3 regions of the Buttiauxella sp. AC038 genome follow, and region 2 is predicted to be linked to each of the others. Evidence: predicted binding sites of a transcription regulator. Region 2 holds the regulator's gene; each other region holds the start of a gene.
The links. The regulator PhoB, encoded in region 2, activates phosphate uptake and scavenging genes when phosphate is short. The targets are predictions, from matches to a motif close to CTGTCATAAAACTGNCNNAT.
Positions count from the first base shown of each region.

Region 1: the regulator PhoB is predicted to act here: its motif matches at 3,727-3,746, upstream of nudF (ADP-ribose diphosphatase).
Region 3: the regulator PhoB is predicted to act here: its motif matches at 3,038-3,057, upstream of serA (phosphoglycerate dehydrogenase).

Region 1 is NZ_CEEDCQ010000001.1:4,252,569-4,260,048, reverse strand. Features, by position in the region: gene AC0IXI_RS20175 (glutathionylspermidine synthase family protein) at 107-1,267, opposite strand; gene AC0IXI_RS20170 (DUF1190 family protein) at 1,274-1,948, opposite strand; gene tolC (outer membrane channel protein TolC) at 2,118-3,611, opposite strand; gene nudF (ADP-ribose diphosphatase) at 3,819-4,451, shown strand; gene AC0IXI_RS20155 (DUF1249 family protein) at 4,454-4,876, shown strand; gene cpdA (3',5'-cyclic-AMP phosphodiesterase) at 4,902-5,729, shown strand; gene yqiA (esterase YqiA) at 5,729-6,304, shown strand; gene parE (DNA topoisomerase IV subunit B) at 6,349-7,480, shown strand, end outside.
Region 2 is NZ_CEEDCQ010000001.1:3,979,249-3,986,728, reverse strand. Features, by position in the region: gene sbcC (exonuclease subunit SbcC) at 1-1,618, opposite strand, end outside; gene sbcD (exonuclease subunit SbcD) at 1,615-2,832, opposite strand; gene phoB (phosphate response regulator transcription factor PhoB) at 3,044-3,733, shown strand; gene phoR (phosphate regulon sensor histidine kinase PhoR) at 3,756-5,063, shown strand; gene brnQ (branched-chain amino acid transporter carrier protein BrnQ) at 5,482-6,804, shown strand; gene proY (proline-specific permease ProY) at 6,876-7,480, shown strand, end outside.
Region 3 is NZ_CEEDCQ010000001.1:799,177-806,656, forward strand. Features, by position in the region: gene argO (arginine exporter ArgO) at 1-153, shown strand, start outside; gene AC0IXI_RS03850 (oxidative stress defense protein) at 387-1,121, shown strand; gene argP (DNA-binding transcriptional regulator ArgP) at 1,236-2,135, opposite strand; gene rpiA (ribose-5-phosphate isomerase RpiA) at 2,304-2,963, shown strand; gene serA (phosphoglycerate dehydrogenase) at 3,244-4,482, shown strand; gene AC0IXI_RS03870 (DUF2238 domain-containing protein) at 4,599-5,210, shown strand; gene AC0IXI_RS03875 (5-formyltetrahydrofolate cyclo-ligase) at 5,213-5,809, opposite strand; RNA gene ssrS (6S RNA) at 5,836-6,019, opposite strand; gene zapA (cell division protein ZapA) at 6,061-6,390, opposite strand; gene AC0IXI_RS03890 (YecA/YgfB family protein) at 6,559-7,137, shown strand; gene pepP (Xaa-Pro aminopeptidase) at 7,162-7,480, shown strand, end outside.

The DNA of each region.
Region 1 (7,480 bases), 270 kb from region 2:
ACGGGTTTTGTAGGGTGGATTAGCGTAAGCGACATCCACCAATTTATGTCGGATGTCGCTTACGCTAATCCGACCTACGAAGGCGAAAATCTAAACCTTTTTATTGTTACTCTACAAACACATGCGGATAGAAGCGCGAAAGATCCTGAGTGATCAGCTCGCGATCTTCACGAATACCAATACCCGCAGGTTGATCGTTGATAAGCCAGCTGCCGATCAGCACATAACTGTCACCAAATTTTGGCAACTGATAGAACTCCTGCACGATCATGCCTTCATCTCCGTAAGGGCCATCAACACGGGCAATTTCTTCGCCGTTTTCGATGATCTTCACATTCGCACCTTCGCGGGAGAAGATGGGCTTCACAACGTACTTATCCATCGCCGGATAGTTATCTTCAGCGAAATAAGCAGGCAGCAAGTTTGGATGATTCGGGAACATTTCCCACAGCATTGGCAGCAACGCTTTGTTGGAGATAATGCTCTTCCAGGCAGGTTCCAGCCAGCGAACGCCAGCATCTTCGAGTTTGGTGGAGAACATTTCACGCAGCATGAATTCCCACGGATAGAGCTTGAACAGGTTACTGATAACCTGATCCTGCACATCCGTGAACTGGCCTTTCTCACCCAGACCAATTTCTTCCATGTAAACAAATTCGCTCGCCACTTCAGCTTCGGCTGCACAATCTTGCAAATACTGGACAGTACCGCGATCTTCTACAGTGTCCTGGCAGCAGGCAAAATGCACCAGGTTGAAACCGTGTTGCTGTTTTAATTCAGCAAAACGCTCAATGATCTTCTCTTGCAGGCTGTTGAATTGATCGCTTCCCGCAGGCAAATTCCCAGCCTGAACCTGGTCTTCAAGCCAGATCCACTGGAAGAATGCCGCTTCGTATAAAGACGTTGGCGTATCGGCATTGTTTTCCAGAAGCTTAGGTTCACCAATCCCATCCCACGCGATATCCAGGCGTGAGTAAAGAGACGGCTGCTGAGTGCGCCAGGACTGACGTACAAATTCCCAGGTGTGCTTAGGAATGCGGAACTTAGCCAGCAGCTCATCGCTACTCACTACTTTGTCCACAACTTTCAGGCACATCTGGTGCAGTTCAGCGGTGACTTCTTCCAGGCGTTCAACTTGAGGGAGCGTTAGTTTGTAATATGCGTCTTCACACCAGTACGGCTCGCCATACATGGTGTGAAAGTTAAAACCGTATTCAGTGGCTTTCTCGCGCCAGTCCGGGCGCTCAGTAATCGCAATTCTTTCCATAATTTCTTAGCCACCCATGGAGCGAGAAGAACCTGTTGCGCTGTTGCTGCGCTGCATAGTTGATTGTTTGGCGACTGAGTCACCGAAACCGCCACGAGTTACAGTGCTTGTGGTTGCAGGTTTTGGCGCCATGGCTGTTTTTGGAACTGTAGCCGTACGGCCTGGTGTGGCTGCACCATAGCTTTTGCCGGTGGCATCCGCATATTTACCGTAAGCCGGGCTCGCTGGATTTTTAGAACTAAACAATGGTTGCTGCGCGAAGCCCGCTCCGCCGCCCATCAGACGACCCATCATGTAGCCCGCCATCAGCGGCATCCAGAAGCTGCCACTTTGTTGTGGCTGAGCCTGTGCTTGTTCACCTGCCATGCTGGCTTGTGCAGGGGCTTGCTGACATTGGCCTTCACCAAACTCAGCAATACATTCTTCGCGCGAAGCGTATTTCGGTGCGGTACGTTCTGCTTCTTTCAGCGCGTTGTTAAAGGCAGTAGTACATTCAGCACTTTTACCAGGGTTGGCCTGCGAGCAGTCATCCGCGTTTTGATACATGGAAACTGTTTCGTCATTTTGTTCGCAACCGGCAAGCATAAACACAGCGGTAACCGCCAGTGCGACCGGCGTTAAATGGCGGGCGTTCCAGCTTTTGCGGAACGATGCGTGATTTATGATTTTTGTCCGTTTCATTGTTCTGTCCTGAGCCCAAAGGAATGAAGCTAATATTGCGTTTAGAATAGGGGATGAATGGTTGAAATTAAAGCGATGACGGCTGTTTGGAGGGAGATCTTTACTTTGCCTTACGTTCGGCTGCGTAAGTTGTGACGGGGGCATGTTGTCATGCCCCCGAAATACCCGATCAGTTACCGAATGGGTTAGCTGATTTTTTGTTTGTTGCAGAGACCGGAGTGGCTTTTGCTGGTGTTGCCGTCTCAGTGGTTGCTGCTGTATCAGCTGAGTAACCATCTGCACGAGCGTTCTGGTCTGGCGTTTCTGGCGCGACACTTTCGGCAGTAGTTGGTACTGGTTTGCCTAATGTGCCGTTCAACGCAATCAAATCTTGTTCGTTAAGCGTACCCAGAGCTGATTTAATATTCAGCTGGTTGATCAGGTAGTTATAACGAGCACTAGAGAGCTGTTGTTTTGCGTTATACAGCGTAGTCGTCGCATCCAACACATCAACGATGGTACGTGTACCCACGGAATAGCCTGCTTCCATTGCATCTAAAGAGCTTTGGGCAGAGACAACAGCTTGTTTATAGGCGTTGATGGTACTGATAGAGGCGTTAACGTTGTTAAACGAAGAACGAACTGTTTGCACCACGCTACGATGTGCGCTTTCCAGTTGCTCACTTGCGCCTACAAAGTTGTATTGCGCTTGTTTCACCTGAGAAGTTACAGAACCGCCGCTATACAGTGGCAGAGAGAAATTCAGACCGATTTTATTCTGGCCTACACCTTGGTCACTATACGCTTGGCTAGTGGTTTTAGAGCCGCTGTAGTCAGTGTCAGAAACACCTGTCGAAGCGGTTAAGCCCACGGTTGGCATATGGCCAGTTTCAGCGTAACGAATTTGCTCGCGTGCTAAGTCCTGAGACAGACGTGCCTGTAACAATGCCAGGTTACGCTTTTCTGCTTCTTTCAGCAGATTATTCACCGCGTCAGGCTTGTTGGTTTTGAAGCCATCAACGTTCAGCGAAGCCAGAGACGGATAGTAGTTACCAGTGACCTGGCGCAGCGTTTCTACCGCGTTATCCAGATTATTCCGTGCAGTCACTTCGTTCGCTAATACGTTATCGTATTGTGCACGGGCGTTCTGAACGTCTGTGATGGCTACCAGGCCTACGTTAAAGCGCTGAGTAGTTTGATCTAACTGGCGATAAATAGCCTGTTTCTGTGCTTCTGTGTAGGAGAGGGCGTCAATGGCACTCAACACATTGAAATAGGCAGTCGCTGTATTCAGGATCAGCGTTTGCTGGTCAGTTTGATAAGTAACATCCTGGATACCGGCAGATTTTTCTTGCAGGGTAAGCGCACGCCATTTCGACATATCAAAAATAGTTTGCGTTAATTGCAAAGAGGCACTGGTCGTATTGGAGTCGATGCCATTCGAATCACGGAAGCCATTGCTGTATTCATAATCAGCACCAAGGCCGAGCTGTGGCAGTAATGGGCTTCTTGCTTCGTTGATTTTTTCGAATGCGGCATCACGGTCAGCAGCGGATTTACGTAAGTCCGGGTTGCTTAAACGTGCCTGCTGATAAACCTGCATCAGGTTTTCTGCCTGGCTCATGGCACTGAAACCCGTTAGGCTCAGACCGATAAGAATTGGGAGCAGTTTCTTCATTTGCATTCCTTGTTGTGAAGCAGAAATTGTTTGTTAGCGCTGACAAGAGCCGAAAATGATCGCCGATTCTAGCAGAGTCTGCCAGCTGGGAAGCTTGGCGTAATGTGCCATCTGCCCTTAATTTTCATCAATCTACCACATAGGAAATGAAACGGCAGTCATACCAACTTGAATTCGCACATTTCATGACCATAAAAATATCAGGAAACCAATATGACTAAGCAAAAAGATCAACTTGTCACGTTAGGTAAAAACGATGTTGAAATTATTGCACGGGAAACGCTTTATAGCGGTTTTTTTTCGCTAGATCTTTATCGCTTCCGCCATCGCCTGTTTAATGGCGAAATGAGTGGTGAGGTTCGGCGTGAAATTTTAGAACGCGGGCACGCTGCAGTACTGCTACCCTATGACCCTGTGCGAGACGAAGTTGTATTGATAGAGCAGATTCGGATTGCTGCCTATGACACCAGCGAAAGCCCGTGGTTGCTCGAATTGGTTGCAGGAATGATTGAAGAAGGTGAAAGCGTCGAAGACGTTGCACGCCGTGAAGCCGTCGAAGAAGCAGGTTTGGTTGTGGGTCGAACTAAACCGGTTATCAACTACCTGGCAAGTCCGGGTGGGACCAGCGAGCGTTTATCTATCCTTGTGGGAGAAGTTGATGCTTCGAACGCGCAGGGTATACATGGTCTGGCAGATGAAAACGAAGATATTCGTGTTCATGTCGTGAGCCGGGAACAGGCTTATCAGTTAGTAGAAGAAGGGAAAATCGACAACGCAGCTTCAGTCATCGCACTGCTTTGGCTGCAATTGCATCATGAGAAATTAAGAGCCGAGTGGAACAATTAAACATGAAGCGCTACACACCTGACTTCCCGGAAATGATGCGCCTGTGCGAAACCAATTTCGCGCAACTACGACGCCTGCTTCCTCGTAATGATGAGGTAGGTGAAAAAGTCACTTATCAGGTCAGTAGCGCCCAATATCGACTCATTATTCTTGAGTCGACACGTTATACAACTCTTGTGCAGATCGAACAAACGGCCCCAGCGGTGAGCTACTGGAGCCTACCATCGATGTCGGTGAGGCTATATCATGACGCGATGGTCGCGGAAGTGTGTTCAAGTCAGCAGATCTTTCGCTTCAAAGCGCGTTATGATTATCCTAATAAAAAGTTGCATCAACGCGACGAAAAGCATCAAATTAACCAGTTTCTAGCCGATTGGCTGCGTTATTGTTTGGCGCATGGAGCGATGGCGGTTCCGGTTTGTTAGTGAGGGTGAAACCTAAGGACACCATTTGGAAAGCCTGTTAAATCTTCCTGTGGCCGGTGGGGGCCAGATCAGGATCTTGCAAATTACAGATACCCACCTGTTCTCTGGAAAGAACGAAACGCTGCTTGGTATCAATACCTGGATGAGTTATCAGGCTGTTATTGACGCCATCCTCGCTGAGCAGCGTCATTATGACCTTATCGTTGCAACTGGGGATTTGGCCCAGGATCACAGTGCGCAAGCCTACCAACACTTTGTTGAAGGCATCGCGGAGATTCCTGCGCCCTGCGTTTGGCTCCCTGGTAACCACGATTTCCAACCGGCGATGTTCAGCTCGTTGCTGGAAGCAGGAATTTCCCCGGCTAAACAAGTTTTCTTAGGTGATAGCTGGCAAATTTTGTTGCTGGACAGCCAGGTGTTTGGTGTTCCACATGGTGAATTGAGTGACTATCAGCTCGACTGGCTGGAGCGCAAGCTCTCCGGTGCGCCTGAACGCCATACTCTATTGCTGTTACATCATCACCCAGTCCCTGCGGGCTGTAGTTGGCTGGACCAACATAGCCTGCGCAATGCCGCTGAGCTTGATAACGTACTGCAAAAATTCCCAAAAGTGAAAACTCTGGTGTGTGGGCATATTCATCAGGAGTTAGATCTCGACTGGAATGGTCGGCGCATGCTGGCAACACCTTCGACTTGCGTGCAATTCAAACCTCACTGCTCCAACTTCACACTCGATACCATCGAGCCGGGTTGGCGTTGGTTGGAACTTCATCCAAACGGTGAGGTGACCACGGAGGTTTGCCGGCTGAAGGGTGCGGTATTTAACCCTGATACCGCGTCAGAAGGTTATTGATGTCAACGCTACTTTACTTACACGGCTTCAACAGTTCGCCGCGTTCAGCCAAGGCCACCAGTTTCAAAGCGTGGCTTGCGCAGAACCATCCGCATATCAATATGATTGTACCGGAACTTCCACCGTATCCTGCCGATGCGGCAGAGTTGCTGGAGTCGTTGGTGCTGGAGCATGGTGGCGAACCGTTAGGTGTAGTTGGCTCGTCTTTAGGCGGCTATTACGCCACCTGGCTGTCGCAATGTTTTACGCTCCCAGCAGTAGTGGTAAACCCCGCAGTCCGGCCTTTTGAATTGCTGGTGGATTATCTCGGCACCAACGAGAACCCCTACACCGGGCAGCAATATGTGCTAGAGTCTCGCCATATTTACGATCTTAAAGTCATGCAAGTTGACCCGTTAGATTCGCCAGATCTCATCTGGCTGTTACAACAGACGGGCGACGAAGTGCTTGATTATCGCCAGGCGGTTACGTACTACACCCCCTGTCGCCAGACGGTAGAATCCGGTGGCAATCACGCCTTTGTAGGCTTCGAAGATTATTTCACACAGATCGTCGACTTTCTTGGCCTGCACTAAGGCCTGATGTCGGATTCTTGTTTCGCTATCTGAACGAATAAACCATGACGCAATCCAGTTATAACGCCGATGCCATTGAGGTACTCACCGGGCTTGAGCCTGTTCGCCGTCGCCCCGGGATGTACACCGACACCACCCGTCCAAACCATTTGGGCCAGGAAGTCATTGATAACAGCGTGGATGAAGCGCTGGCAGGCCATGCGAAGCGTGTTGATGTTATTCTCCATGCCGACCAGTCATTAGAAGTCATTGATGACGGGCGCGGCATGCCGGTAGATATCCACCCGGAAGAGGGCGTTCCGGCGGTCGAGCTTATCCTTTGTCGCCTGCATGCGGGCGGTAAATTCTCCAACAAAAACTACCAGTTTTCTGGTGGTCTGCACGGTGTGGGCATTTCTGTCGTTAACGCCTTGTCAAAACGTGTTGAAGTCACTGTGCGTCGAGATGCGCAGGTTTACAGCATCGCGTTTGAAAACGGCGATAAAGTCCAGGAACTGGCGGTGGTCGGCACTTGCGGCAAACGCAACACCGGCACCAGTGTTCACTTCTGGCCAGATGCTTCGTTCTTCGACAGCCCACGTTTCTCCGTTTCTCGTTTAAGCCATTTGCTGAAAGCCAAAGCGGTACTTTGCCCGGGTGTAGAGATCACTTTTACCGATAAAGTGAACAACACCGAGCAGCGCTGGTGTTATCAGGATGGTCTGCAAGATTATCTGTGCGAAGCGATAAACGGCCTGCCGACGCTTCCGGAAAAGCCATTTGTCGGCAACTTTGCCGGTGATGTCGAGCAAGTTGACTGGGCGCTGCTGTGGCTCCCGGAAGGCGGTGAGTTGCTGACGGAAAGCTACGTCAACCTAATCCCAACCATGCAGGGCGGTACTCACGTCAACGGATTGCGTCAGGGTCTGCTTGATGCGATGCGCGAGTTTTGCGAATACCGCAATATCCCGCCGCGCGGCGTAAAGCTATCTGCTGAGGATATCTGGGAACGTTGCGCCTACGTGCTCTCCGTTAAAATGCAGGACCCTCAATTCGCCGGGCAAACCAAAGAACGCCTGTCATCACGCCAGTGTGCGGCATTTGTTTCCGGTGTTGTGAAAGACGCATTCAGCTTGTGGCTGAACCAGAATATTCAGATTGCAGAGCAACTCGCTGAGCTGGCTATTTCCAGCGCCC
Region 2 (7,480 bases):
CTACTTCCAGTTTTAATTTATCCAGGCGCTGCTGGTTTTCACCTGGTTGTATCGCCTGGTAATCAGCGACCGCCGGGTGTTGCGTGGAGCCGCACAGTGGGCAAGGTTGCTCAGGTTGCAAAAGGGCGCGTTCAGCTTCCAGGCTGACAATGCGTTTTTCCAATTCGCATACTTTCTCCAAATCACTCTCATGTTGGCGGCGTTCTTTATATTGCTGGCGTTTAAGCACCAGCTGCGCATCGCCTTCGGTAATCTGTTTCTCAAGAATGGCGAGCTCTTGTTGCTGAAGAGCTTTGCGCTTGAGTAATGAGGAGAGCTGCGGTTGAAGCGTTGCAAGCCTCTGGCGCTGAGGGCGCGCGGCAATCGTCGTCTGTAAATGAGCACTAACTTCATCTGCGCTAAGAGACAATTCAATGACAGGCAGCAGAGCGAGTTTTTTCTGGCTGGCATCGATATCTCGTTGCAAAGTTTGTAGCTGAGTGGCATCACGCTGTTGCTGGCTGAAAGCCATGCGCCAGCCTGCCAGTTCTGCCCCCCACAAGCGAAAATGTCCGTGGGTTTTCAGCCAATCCTGAAGCTGAGTATCCTCTTCAGTCAGTTTTGCAGCCTGGCTTGCTGCTGCGAGCCGTGTCTGCTGGCGGCGTGCCTTTGTCTGAAGTAAGCGAGTGTTCACTTCCTCAGTTTTAATGCGCGTGGCTTGTAGAGTGGTTTGTAATTCCTGTAACCGTTTCCAGTCCGGGCGCAGTTTTTCTGCGGGTTGCGCTCGGGTGAGTTTTTCTAACTGCGGTGCCGCCTCTGTTATTGCGAGGGTTGCAGCATTCAAGGCCTGTTGGGTCTGTGTATGCTTCTGTGTGAGCTGTGAAAGCAGGCCGAGCCACTGCTGGTGTTGCTGGAGTTTAAGTTGTTCTGCAAGCTGTACTTTTTCTTCAGTAGTAAGTGCCTGCAAACTCTCAGCAAGCTGCTGGCGCTGCTCTTCGCTCAATAACGCTACACCCGCAGCCTGGGCTTGCAGGTTCTCAAGTTGGCTGCGCACATTTTTATGATTTTCGAACACTGCCGCAGAAACGGTGCCGTAAATTTCAGTGCCGGTCAGTTCTTCGAGCAGCGAGGCACGGTCATTGGCATCGGCATTTAAAAAGGCAGCGAACTGCCCTTGGGATAGCATCATCGAACGGGTAAAGCGGTCGTAATCCAGCCCGGTCAATTTGGCGGTGATCTCGAGCTTATCTTTGACCTTATCGGCGACTATTTTGCCGCTGGCTACTTCTGCCAGCTCCACACGCGGGGCTTGTAGATTGCCGTTTACCGCGTTGCGTGCCCGGTTCTGGCTCCAGAATGCGCGGTAGGCAACACCTTTTACTTCAAACTCCACTTCCGCCAGACATTCGGCTGTATCGCGAGTCATCAGATCATTTTGCGACTGTGAGACGGTATTGAGGCGCGGCGTCTTGTGATAAAGCGCGAGGCAGATAGCATCGAGCAGCGTGGTTTTCCCCGCACCAGTTGGCCCGGTTATAGCAAACAATCCGTTGCTGGCAAAAGGCTCGCTGGTGAAATCAATTTTCCATTCCCCTTTCAGGGAGTTGAGGTTTTTTAACCGTAGGCTAAGGATTTTCATGCCTGTTCCTCCGTGTCATGCAGACTGGCAACGGTTTGAGCAAACAGGGTGCGCAAGCGCTGCGCACGCTCCTCGGTGGTCTCTTCCTGAACCAGGCGGCGTTCAAAAACTTCCTCAACGGTGAGTTCACTCAGGGTTTCTTTATGCTGCTGGGCGATAACGCGTTCGCGCTGCTCACGGCTACGGCGCAGCAACACCACTTCTACTGGCAGCGTTTCGGTGATTTGCTGGATATGGCGTTGCATATCATGCAGGTATTCATCGGTGGCGATTTCGATATCCAGCCACACTTTGGGTTCTGCCGGGGCATCGCGCCACTGTTCTAGTTGCTGTTCAATTTCAGACAGCGAGCCTTTGATAACCGCTAACGGCTGGCTAACTGGAACAGTCAGTGGGGTGACCTCATGAAGTTTACCCTCGGCAAACTCAACCAGATAAACGCTCTTGGTCTTGCCGGTTTCGTCAAAACTTAGCGGAATAGGTGAACCGCTGTAACGGATATGTTCGGTGCCGCCAATTAATTGCGCACGATGAATATGGCCAAGCGCTATGTAATCGGCATTCGGGAAATGCTGCGCCGGGAAGGCATCAAGCGTGCCAATATAGATGTCACGCACTGCATCGCTTTTTGTCACGCCGACGGTCGTTAAATGCCCGGTGGCGATAATCGGCAGCTTCGCGTCAGCGCGCAAATCGCAGGCTGCGCGATAACACTGCTGATAATGTTCGCTAATGGCTTCCATTAAAGAACGCTGTTTTTCATGGCCGGACAGCCCCGCCTGGCTGCTTTGAATATCGCGTGGGCGCAAAAACGGGATTGGGCACAGAATCGCACCCGCCTGGCCGCTTTTGGTATTGAGCCGGATAGCTTGCTGGCTTGCATCATGGCGGGCACTGGCAATCACATATGTATTCAGGCAGGCCATAAGCTCGCGGGATTCGTTGAGCGTCGCCACTGAATCATGGTTTCCTGCCAGCACCACGAGCGAGCATCCCGTCGCCTGGAGTTGCACCACAAAGCGGTTATACAGTTCTCGCGCATAGCTTGGCGGTGAGCCGGTATCAAAAATATCACCCGCAACGATTATGGCATCCACATCATTTTCAACGGCAGCTTTGAGCAGCCATTCAAGAAACGCCTGGTGCTCAGGACCGCGACTTTTGGTATAAAAATTTTGACCAAGATGCCAGTCTGATGTGTGAATTATGCGCATGACCTGTCCGGTGGCTTAAAAATGAAGTCCCGATTATATACACGTCGCCCTTGAAGATGCAGGGGCAAGGCGAAAACGGCATATGTCTCTGTGTCATAAATGAAATTGATGGGTTGCTGAACAGTCATTTTTTTCATAAATCTGTCATAAATCTGACGCATAATGGCACCGCATTGAAACAACAATAATTATTCCCTGGACAAGACAAATCATGGCGAAACGCATTCTGGTCGTAGAAGATGAAGCTCCAATCCGCGAGATGGTCAGTTTTGTGCTTGAGCAAAACGGTTTTCAGCCAGTTGAAGCGGAAGATTATGACAGTGCAGTGAACTTGCTTATCGAACCTTTCCCCGATCTGATTCTGCTGGACTGGATGCTGCCAGGCGGCTCCGGTATTCAGTTTATTAAGCACCTGAAACGTGAAGCTATGACGCGTGATATACCGGTGATGATGCTGACTGCGCGTGGGGAAGAGGAAGACCGTGTGCGAGGTCTCGAAGTCGGGGCCGATGACTATATTACTAAGCCGTTTTCTCCGAAAGAGTTGGTGGCGCGTATTAAAGCTGTGATGCGCCGTATCTCTCCGATGGCGGTAGAAGAAGTGATCGATATGCAGGGGCTGATTCTAGACCCGTCGTCGCATCGCGTGATGACCGGGGAAAACCCATTGGATATGGGGCCAACAGAATTTAAGCTACTGCACTTCTTTATGACACACCCGGAGCGGGTGTATAGCCGTGAACAATTGCTCAATCATGTATGGGGCACCAATGTTTATGTCGAAGACCGAACGGTTGACGTACATATTCGTCGGTTACGCAAAGCGCTCGAACATAGTGGACATGACAGAATGGTACAAACAGTACGCGGTACGGGTTATCGGTTCTCAACCCGCTTTTAATTCCTTATCAGGAGAGTGACGCGTGCTGGAACGGTTGTCATGGAAAAGGCTGGTACTGGAGCTGGTGCTCTGTTGTATACCGGCCGTCATTTTAGGCCTTATTTTTGGCCATTTACCTTGGTTTTTATTACTGGCAGTCACTGGGCTGCTGGTTTGGCATTTCTGGAATCTGCTACGTCTGTCGTGGTGGTTGTGGGTTGATCGTAGCATGACGCCTCCGCCGGGGCGGGGGAGTTGGGACCCGCTGTTGTACGGCCTGCATCAGATGCAACTGCGTAATAAAAAGCGCCGAAAAGAATTAGGCAATTTGATTAAGCGCTTTCGTAGCGGTGCAGAATCATTGCCCGATGCGGTCGTACTGACCACCGAAGAAGGGACGATTTTTTGGTGTAATGGACTTGCTCAACAATTATTGGGACTGCGCTGGCCGGATGATAACGGGCAGAACATCCTTAACTTGCTGCGTTACCCTGAATTTACCCGCTATTTGTCGCAGAAAGATTTTGCTCGCCCGCTGACACTGGTACTCAATAATGGCCGCCATCTGGAATTTCGCGTAATGCCTTATAGCGACGAACAGTGGCTGCTGGTGGCGCGTGATGTGACTCAGATGCACCAGCTTGAAGGGGCGCGTCGCAACTTCTTTGCCAACGTCAGCCATGAACTGCGTACACCGTTAACGGTGCTGCAAGGTTATCTGGAGATGATGCAGGATCAAACCCTTGAAGGCCCGCTGCGCGAGAAAGCGTTGGGCACGATGCGCGAACAAACCTCGCGTATGGAAGGGCTGGTTAAGCAGCTTCTCACGTTGTCAAAAATTGAAGCTGCACCCGCGATGGTGCTCAATGAAAAGATTGATGTGCCACTGATGTTGCGTGTGGTGGAGCGCGAAGCGCAAACTCTCAGCCAGCAAAGACAGACGTTACAGTTTGATATTGATCCGGCTTTAAAAGTGTTTGGTAATGAAGAACAATTGCGCAGTGCGATTTCAAACCTCGTTTATAACGCCGTAAACCATACACCAGATGGCACACATATTACCGTGAGCTGGAAACGGGCTGCGGGTGGGGCGTGCTTTAGCGTTGCGGACACGGGACCGGGCATTTCAGCCGAACACATTCCACGCCTGACCGAGCGTTTCTACCGCGTGGATAAAGCGCGTTCACGGCAAACCGGTGGCAGCGGGCTGGGGCTTGCGATAGTGAAACATGCCTTGAGCCATCATGATGCGCGTCTTCATATTGAAAGCCAGCCGGGTAAAGGAACGACCTTTTCCTTTGTACTGCCTGAGCGTCTTATCGTTAACGAAAAAGTGGTTCAGCCAGAGTAGCTTGCTCTGGCTGTGTCAAAAAAACTTTCCACAGGCCAGTCTTCTGGTCTGTGTTTTTTTTGCTCAGATGTAAATCAATAATCCTCGATTGGTTGTAATTTGACCGCACAAACGACCATGATATTTTCTGATGGATAAACTTATCCTCTAACTTTCTGGCTAATTTAAGGATATCAATCTGGTTTTTGGATCCCTTCTTGCCTTCAAACGCTATAAGCGTTTTAATTGCGCCCCTGTAATTGGTAGACCGACTGGATTTGAGTGGTAATTCAAACAACTATTCTTCTCCACCGATCCAGGAAAGGATTTTCCGCTGTCGTAACTACCAATTGCCGCTTTTATGCCGAGTTAACCCGTATAAAAATTTGAATATTTTCAAAACTTTCAACACCACACATCCACAGGCTGTATAAATTTTATGACTCATCATTTGAAATCTCGAGACATCCTCGCACTGGGCTTTATGACCTTTGCGCTGTTTGTCGGAGCAGGCAATATCATTTTCCCGCCAATGGTGGGTTTACAGGCTGGTGAGCATGTCTGGATTGCCTCCCTTGGCTTCCTGGTCACCGCAGTTGGCCTGCCCGTTCTGACTATTGTCGCTATCGCTCGTGTTGGTGGTGGTATTGATAGCCTGAGCTCGCCAATCGGCCGCCGTGCCGGTGTGCTGTTGGCCACCGTTTGTTATCTGGCCGTTGGACCACTGTTTGCGACACCTCGTACAGCGACTGTCTCCTTCGAAGTGGGGATTGCGCCGCTGGTTGGCAGCAGTGAACTTGCTCTGTTTATCTACAGCCTGGTTTATTTTGCCATTGTTATGGCCATCTCTTTGTATCCGGGCAAATTGTTGGATACCGTTGGTCATGTGCTGGCTCCGGTAAAAATTGTCGCGCTGTTAGCGTTGTCAGTCGGTGCGATTCTGTGGCCTGCTGGTGGTATCAGCACCGCAACTGAAGCGTACCAACATGCGGCGTTTTCTAACGGCTTCGTCAATGGTTATCTGACCATGGATACGCTGGCATCTTTGGTCTTTGGGATTGTCATTGTTAACGCAGCGCGTTCACGTGGCGTTACTGAATCTCGCTTACTGACGCGCTATACCATCTGGGCTGGCCTGATTGCAGGTATCGGCTTAACGCTTATTTACTTAGCACTGTTCCGCCTGGGTTCTGACAGCGCATCGCTGGTTAGCGATCAAAACGCGAACGGTGCCGCAATTCTGCATGCGTATGTTGCTCATACCTTCGGTGGTGCCGGTAGCTTCTTCCTTGCCGCGCTGATTTTCCTCGCGTGCATGGTAACGGCGATTGGCCTGACTTGCGCGTGTGCTGAGTTCTTCAGCCAGTTTCTGCCGCTGTCTTACCGCTCGCTGGTGTTTATCCTTGGCCTGTTCTCGATGGTGGTTTCTAACCTCGGCCTGAGCCATTTGATTCAGATTTCGATTCCAGTGCTGACGGCAATTTACCCACCGTGTATTGCGCTGGTGGTACTGAGTTTCACCCGTCCGTGGTGGCATAATTCAACTCGCGTTATCGCTCCGGCGATGCTCATCAGTACCTTGTTCGGTATCCTTGATGGGATTAAAGCTTCGGCAATCAGTGATATTTTACCAGCGTGGACGGCGCGTTTGCCGCTTGCTGATCAAGGGTTGGCATGGCTAGCACCAACGGTCATCATGGTGGTTATTGCCATCATTTGGGACCGCGCCGCAGGGCGACAGGTGGCATCCGCCGCCCACTAAAAATTAAAATTATGTTCAACCACGGGGCTTAGCTCCGTGGTTTTTTTTATTGTTAAGCAGGTATGGAATCAATGGAAAACGCTAATAAACTCAAGCGCGGCTTGAGTACCCGGCACATACGCTTTATGGCGTTGGGTTCGGCAATTGGCACCGGGCTGTTTTATGGCTCGGCAGACGCAATTAAAATGGCTGGCCCAAGTGTATTGCTGGCTTACATCATTGGCGGGGTGGCGGCATATATCATTATGCGTGCACTCGGCGAGATGTCGGTTCATAACCCTTCAGCCAGTTCATTCTCCCGTTATGCGCAAGACAACCTTGGCCCATTAGCCGGATATATCACTGGCTGGACCTACTGTTTTGAGATCCTGATTGTGGCGATTGCAGATGTTACCGCCTTCGGTATCTATATGGGGCTCTGGTTCCCCGCAGTGCCCCATTGGGTCTGGGTATTGAGTGTGGTGCTGATTATTTGTGCCATTAACCTGATGAGCGTGAAGGTGTTCGGCGAGCTGGAGTTCTGGTTCTCATTCTTCAAGGTTGCCACCATCATTATCATGATTGCTGCCGGCATTGGCATCATCGTATGGGGTATTGGTAACGGCGGCAAGCCAACAGGTATTCATAACTTATGGAGCAATGGCGGCTTCTTCAGCAATGGCTGGATAGGCATGAT
Region 3 (7,480 bases), 3.2 Mb from region 2:
GGTCTGGCTCTTCTCGCAGCCTGGCTTGCGCCACGTCTGCGCACCGCGAAAGCTCAGCGGATTATCAATGGCGTAGTGGGCGTGGTGATGTGGGTTATCGCGTTGCAACTTGCGTCAGATGGGGTTCGCCATATCGCTTCCCTGATAGGGTAATTAGCCATCACCCGTCATACTTCAAGTTGCATGTGCGTTGGCTTTCCTCGCTCACCCCAGTCACTTACTTGAGTAAGCTCCTGGGGATTCACTGCGTCGCCGCCTGCCTGCAACTCGAATTATTTTGGGTGTAAATCCGATAGACAAGTTACCATTCCAGGCTAAGCTTGCTGCCAGACGTCCGTGTATTTTGCGGGTGTAATGACAGTGGAATGTAGCATGGAGGAATTACAGTGAAGTTTAAAACCCTGGCATTAGCCGCTTTAGTGGGATTAGGTTCGGTTCCGGCGTTGGCCGACGAGTTGCCAAATGGCCCACATGTTGTGACATCCGGCACCGCTAGCGTGGATGCTGTTCCTGACATTGCTAAGCTCGCAATCGAAGTCAATGTATCAGCCAAAGATGCTGCATCAGCTAAAAAACAAGCTGACGATCGTGTTGCACAATACCTGACATTCTTGCAGCAAAGTGGCATCGAGAAGAAAGACATCAATGCTGCCAATCTTCGTACTCAACCAGAATATGAATATCTGAAGGATGGTAAAACGCAGCTTAAAGGCTACATTGCCGTGCGTCAGGTGGATGTCACGCTGCGTAAACTCGACAAAATGAACGAGTTGCTTGATGGCGCATTAAAAGCAGGTCTTAACGAAATTCGTTCTGTTTCTCTGGGTGTTGCGAACCCGGAATCATACAAAGACAAAGCGCGTAAAGCCGCTATCGACGATGCCGTTCGCCAGGCTAAACTGCTGGCCGAAGGCTTTAGCAGCAAGTTGGGCCCAGTTTATAGCGTGCGTTACCATGTCTCTAACTACCAACCAGCGCCGATGGTGCGGATGATGAAAGCTGACGCGGCTGCGCCGGTTTCAGCCCAGGATACCTACGACCAGCAAACTATTCAGTTTGATGACCAGGTTGATGTGGTGTTTGAGCTGGAACGCGCTAAGAGCGAGCAGTCTGCACAATAAATGGTGAATGGCGCTTGCGCTTATCCACCCTGTAAAACTGCAAAAATGTAGGTCGGATAAGCGTTATCGTCATCCGACAAAACAAGAAGGCCGCTAAATATTAGCGGCCTTCTTCTATTCTGCGTCCTGTCGTAGAACTTTATGCCCGTATTCCAGCAGTGCGTCGGTAACGTTGCGCATCATGCGGCTTTCCGGTGCAAAACGGTGCCAGTACAGCATACGGCGTTGCATCAGGCCTGGCGTCAGGTCAATCAGCTCACCGCTATTAATCTCTCTTTCGATTTGCAGATGCGGAATCATGCAGCATGTGGTGCCCTGGCGAGCCAGTTGCACAAAGGCTTCTGACGAGTTAACGATATGGCACGGTACGCTGCCCGGTGACAAATCGAAGTTTTGCTGCAAGAACGCCTGGTGCATATCGTCGAGATGGTCAAACGCGACAGCAGGGGCTTTTAGCAGGGCAGAACGCGTGACGCCGTTCGGGAAATAGCGCGCGGCAAAATCTTTTGAACCGACAAACAAATAATCCAACGCACCCAGTCTGTCGACCAGGCAGCTTGGCAGCGGCTGTGGCTGAATGGACACCGCACCGACTACTTCACCACGACGCAGGCGTTCTTGTGTTCGGGTTTCATCTTCCACCTGAAGATTCAGGCGGATAGGGGAGTCGGCAAGCACAGGCGCGAGCGCTGGCAGCAGCCAGGTAGCCAGACTGTCGGCGTTGACCGCAAGAGACAGAAGGAGTGGTGTGGAACCAGTTTGCTCATCGCCCAACCACTCTTCTTCAAGCAATTCCACCTGGCGCAATAACGCCAATAGCTTTTGTCCTTGTTCGGTTGGACGAGGAGGCACGGTGCGCACTAACAATGGCTGGCCGAACATATTTTCCAGTTGCTTGATACGTTGTGAAACGGCTGATTGAGTGATGCAGAGCTTTTGTGCCGCACGCTCAAAACCACGTTCACGAATAACTGCATCCAGCGCCTGTAGTGTTCTATAGTCCGGGCGTTTCATTGTTGTTAGCTGACTCCTGTTTTTGTTATCCCAGCACTATGACATAAATTTGCACTCGATCCAGACCAAAACCACAAAGATCGGATGAGTTCAGCCATTCACGGGGACAATCTCATGGCTCTTGCACTATAATGCGCGTCAGTTTTCATAGCACACAGGCAAAAAACCATGACGCAGGATGAACTGAAAAAAGCAGTCGGCTGGGCAGCATTACAATACGTGCAACCAGGCACGATCGTTGGTGTGGGTACCGGCTCAACGGCCGCACACTTTATTGATGCTCTCGGGACTATCAAACATCAGATTGATGGTGCTGTTTCAAGCTCCGACGCTTCCACCGCCAAACTGAAAAGCCTTGGTATAACTGTTTTTGATCTTAACGAAGTTGACTCACTGGGCATCTACGTTGATGGCGCAGATGAGATCAACGGCCAGATGCAAATGATCAAAGGCGGTGGCGCCGCTCTGACCCGTGAAAAAATCATCGCGTCTGTGGCGGAAAAGTTTATCTGTATCGCTGATGCGTCTAAGCAGGTGGGTATACTCGGTAATTTCCCGCTGCCAGTTGAAGTGATTCCAATGGCGCGTAGTTGTGTGGCTCGCCAACTGGTCAAACTGGGCGGCCGCCCTGAATACCGCCAGGGTGTGGTGACCGATAACGGCAACATCATTCTTGATGTTTATGGCCTGAGCATTGCCGAGCCAATCGCACTGGAAAATGCGATTAACGGCATCCCTGGTGTCGTGACGGTTGGCCTGTTTGCTAACCGTGGTGCGGATGTGGCGTTGATTGGTACTGCCGATGGCGTGAAAACCATTGTGAAATGATATGACCGGGGCGCAGTAGCGCCCCTTAAAATGAATAAAAAATGACAAAATAATCTAACGCTAAATTTGGTGACATATGTCACATTATTAACAACTGTCTACTTTTCATTCCTGGTTATCTTCCCTGATTAGCATTTTCTGCTGCCCTATACGCCTTATTCCTTTTCTGACGAGATGCCTGCGCAATCGTTTATATTGCCCCGCCCGTAATTTTTGATATTTTGGCAGAAGGGTGTCTTATCACACAGCACAACATCAGTTCTAAAAATAGGGTCGGGAAATGGCAAAAGTATCACTGGATAAAGACAAGATTAAATTCCTGCTGGTGGAAGGCGTACACCAGAAAGCCGTGGATAACCTTCGCGCAGCAGGCTATACCAACATCGAATACCATAAAGGCGCGCTGGACAGCGAAGCCCTGAAAGAGTCGATCCGTGATGCGCATTTCATTGGTCTGCGTTCCCGCACTAACTTAACTGAAGATGTTCTGGCTGCTGCTGAAAAGCTGGTGGCGGTGGGTTGTTTCTGCATCGGTACTAACCAGGTTGACCTGAATGCTGCGGCTAAACGCGGCGTGCCAGTGTTTAATGCTCCGTTCTCCAACACGCGTTCTGTTGCTGAACTGGTTATTGGCCAACTGTTGCTGCTGATTCGTGGTGTGCCAGAAGCTAATGCTAAAGCACATCGTGGTGTGTGGAATAAAGTGGCTGTGGGTTCTTATGAAGCGCGCGGCAAGAAACTCGGTATCATTGGTTACGGCCATATCGGGACTCAGTTGGGTATTTTGGCTGAAGCGCTTGGCATGAACGTCTTCTTCTACGATATCGAAAACAAACTGCCGTTAGGCAATGCCACTCAGGTGCAGCACTTGTCTGATTTGCTCAATATGAGCGACGTAGTCAGCCTGCATGTGCCTGAAAACGCCTCCACCAAAAATATGATTGGTGCCAATGAACTGGCATTAATGAAACCAGGCGCGCTGCTTATCAATGACGCACGTGGCACTGTGGTGGATATTCCTGCCCTGTGTGATGCTTTAGCACGTAAGCATCTGTCTGGCGCGGCAATCGATGTGTTCCCAACTGAGCCTGCGACGAACAGCGATCCGTTTAACTCACCACTGTGTGAATTTGATAACGTGATCCTGACTCCGCACATCGGCGGTTCTACTCAGGAAGCGCAGGAAAACATCGGTCTGGAAGTGGCTGGCAAGCTGGCGAAATACTCTGACAACGGTTCCACATTGTCTGCCGTGAACTTCCCTGAGGTTTCCCTGCCATTGCACGGTGGAAGCACCAGCCGTTTACTGCACATTCACGAAAACCGCCCGGGGATTTTGACCGCGCTTAACCAGATTTTTGCCGACCAGGGCATCAACATCGCCGCTCAGTACCTGCAAACAACGCCGCAAATGGGTTATGTGGTGATAGATGTGGACGCTGAAGAAGATGTTGCTGAAGCTGCACTGAAATCTATGAAGGCGATTCCAGGCACTATTCGCGCTCGTCTGCTTTACTAATCTCAAATCTACGGGAGCCTGCATGGGCTCCTGTTTTTTCTTAAAGTCCTTTTCCTAAGTTGTTTTTTTAGCCTGTCCCACGGATAGTTACGCTTTTAGCCAGGCGGCGAAACAACATGACCAGTACATTCTTAAAATCCGGTGCCTTTATACTGCTGTTGATTCTCATCTATACGGGCCTTAGCACCGCAGACAGGCTTACCTGGCTGATGGAAGTCACGCCGGTCATTATTCTCGTCCCTCTGCTTTTAGCGACTCACGCTCGCTACCCGCTGACTCCGCTGCTGTATACGCTGATTTTCTTCCACGCCATTATTTTGATGGTCGGCGGTTTGTATACCTACGCGAAAGTACCCATTGGCTTTGATGTGCAGGAATGGTTCGGCCTGAGCCGCAACCCGTATGACAAACTCGGCCATTTCTTCCAGGGACTGGTTCCGGCTCTAGCTGCACGGGAAATCCTGATTCGTGGTGGCTATGTCCGTGGGCGTAAAATGGTCGCGTTTCTGGTCTGCTGCGTAGCGCTCGCCATCGGTGCATTGTATGAACTCATTGAATGGGCGGCGGCGTTGTCATTAGGGCAGGGTGCAGATGAGTTTTTGGGTACGCAGGGCGATGTCTGGGACACGCAATCAGATATGTTTTGTGCGCTTCTCGGTGCGTTGTTTACGGTTTTGATACTGCAATACTGGCACACAAAGCAGTTACTGAAACTGCGTGTAGCCTGAGTTTACCACTGCCAGATACGCGATGGCGTGACCACCGCAGGCAGCGGGATATCCCACTCTTGCGCAGGTAACACCGGAACGTGCTGGCAATCGTGTGCCAGCCCAACTGGCCACAAGCCATGCTGCTGCCAGTTCTGCAACGTACGGTCGTAAAAGCCGCCACCCATTCCCAGCCTCTGCCCTTGTTCGTCGAACGCGACCAGCGGCGTAATCAGCACATCCAGTTTATCTAGCGGCAGCACGTCACGCACATCAAGTTTAGGCTCAAGGATTTTCAGACGATTCATCACCAGATGGCTATCCTCGGCATAACGCAGGAACAGCAAATTGCCTTTACTAAAGGGATGCAGGACGGGCAGGTAAACGGTTTTTCCCGCGTGCCATAAGGCGCGTATCAGTGGCGTGGTATCTAGCTCACCGTCAAACGACAAAAACACAGCGACCGTCGCAGCTTTCGCAATGGGCTCATAAGCAAGCATGCGCACAGCGGCAAGTTCAGCAAAATGGTGTTGTTCAGTTGGCGTGAGTGCACGGCGTCGTTGCCGAATGTGTTGTCGGATTTCTGAGCGAAGCGATGGGATTAGCTGAATTTTCGTCATGGTGATGACTAATTTGGTAGAAAGAGGGAATCTCCGAGATGCCGCCGCAGGCTGTAACCCTTGAACCCTTGGTTCAAGGTGAGTGCAGCGTCAGAATCATCAGGCTTCTCGGACGGACCGAGCATGCTCACAGAATCTGGATCACCACACTCTTGTGGTATGAAATATCGGCTCAGGGGACTGGCCCGCATGCAAACATCTCAGAGAAATTTGGTCTTCAAAGTCACTCTACCATAGGTAACTGTGAAGTGTTATTCAAAATTTGGACCCTGTCTTTCTGTTATGCGACCTTGCTCAAGCAACGCTTGTTCGATGGTCTGCTGTAACATCCGAATACGTTCTTCCATATTGGAAGCGTAGTCGCGGGTTTTCGATTTTTCCTGAGCCAGTTCGTAGCAAATGTTCAGTGCTGCGATGAAAACTAACTGCTCAGTATTTGTGACTCTAGTGCGAACTTTTAAATCTTGCAACCGCTGATTAAGCTCTTCGGCCGCAAGATTCAGTGCATCCTGTTGTTCAGGCGGACAATTCACGCGCAATGAACGACCGAAAATTTGGATATCGACTGGTTGTGCAGACATGCCACCTTCCTGCTGTTAACTCGCCTGCCTCTCGCTAACCTGTGCCAGGCTACGAAAGGGGCGTCACTATAGCTATCCCGAAATGAAGATACAAGCCCTTTTCTGGTGCCTTGGGGTCCCTGGTGGTAGCATAACATGAACTATCCCTGCCAACGATGGCGAATGCGCATGTCTATACAGAACACTATGCCTGACTACGACTTAGTCGGCCAACTATTGAACCAACAAGGTGTGGGCCTGACGGCCTCTGAAATGCACGGCTTGATTAGCGGTATGCTGTGCGGTGGCAACAAAGATACCAGCTGGCAGCCACAGCTACACGACCTGACAAACGAAGGGCTGGCCTTTGGTCAAAACCTTGCCGACACATTGCGCCAAATGCACGGTGCAACGAGCGATTCGCTGGAAGATGACGGTTTCCTGTTCCAGCTTTACCTGCCCGATGGCGACGACGTTACCGTATTCCAGCGTGCCGACGAACTGGCGGGTTGGGTAAACCACTTCCTGCTGGGCCTTGGCGTAACGCAGCCAAAGCTCGATAAAGTCACCGGCGAAACCGGGGAAGCTATCGACGATCTGCGCAACATTGCGCAATTGGGCTACGACGAGGATGAAGATCAAGAAGAGTTGGAAATGTCACTCGAAGAGATTATCGAGTATGTGCGCGTTGCGGCATTGTTGTGCCACGACACCTTCACGCGCCAGGTTCCGACCGCGCCAGAAGTGCAAAAACCCACTCTGCATTAATCATTATTAGCTTCAGGAGGTGTGATGAATCAGCACGAATTTCTCCGGCGCCGTCAGGCGTTGTTAGCCAAAATGGCACCGGCAAGCGCCGCGCTCATCTTTGCCGCTCCCGAGGTAACACGCAGTGCCGACAGTGAGTACCCGTATCGCCAGAATAGCGATTTCTGGTACTTCACGGGTTTCAATGAACCGGAAGCGGTATTGGTGCTGATTAAAAGCGACGAAACCCATAATCACAGCGTGCTGTTCAATCGCCTGCGCGATAAAACCGCAGAAATTTGGTTTGGGCGTCGCCTTGGCCAGGAAGCGGCACCCGAGAAACTGGGCGTTGACCGTGCGCTGG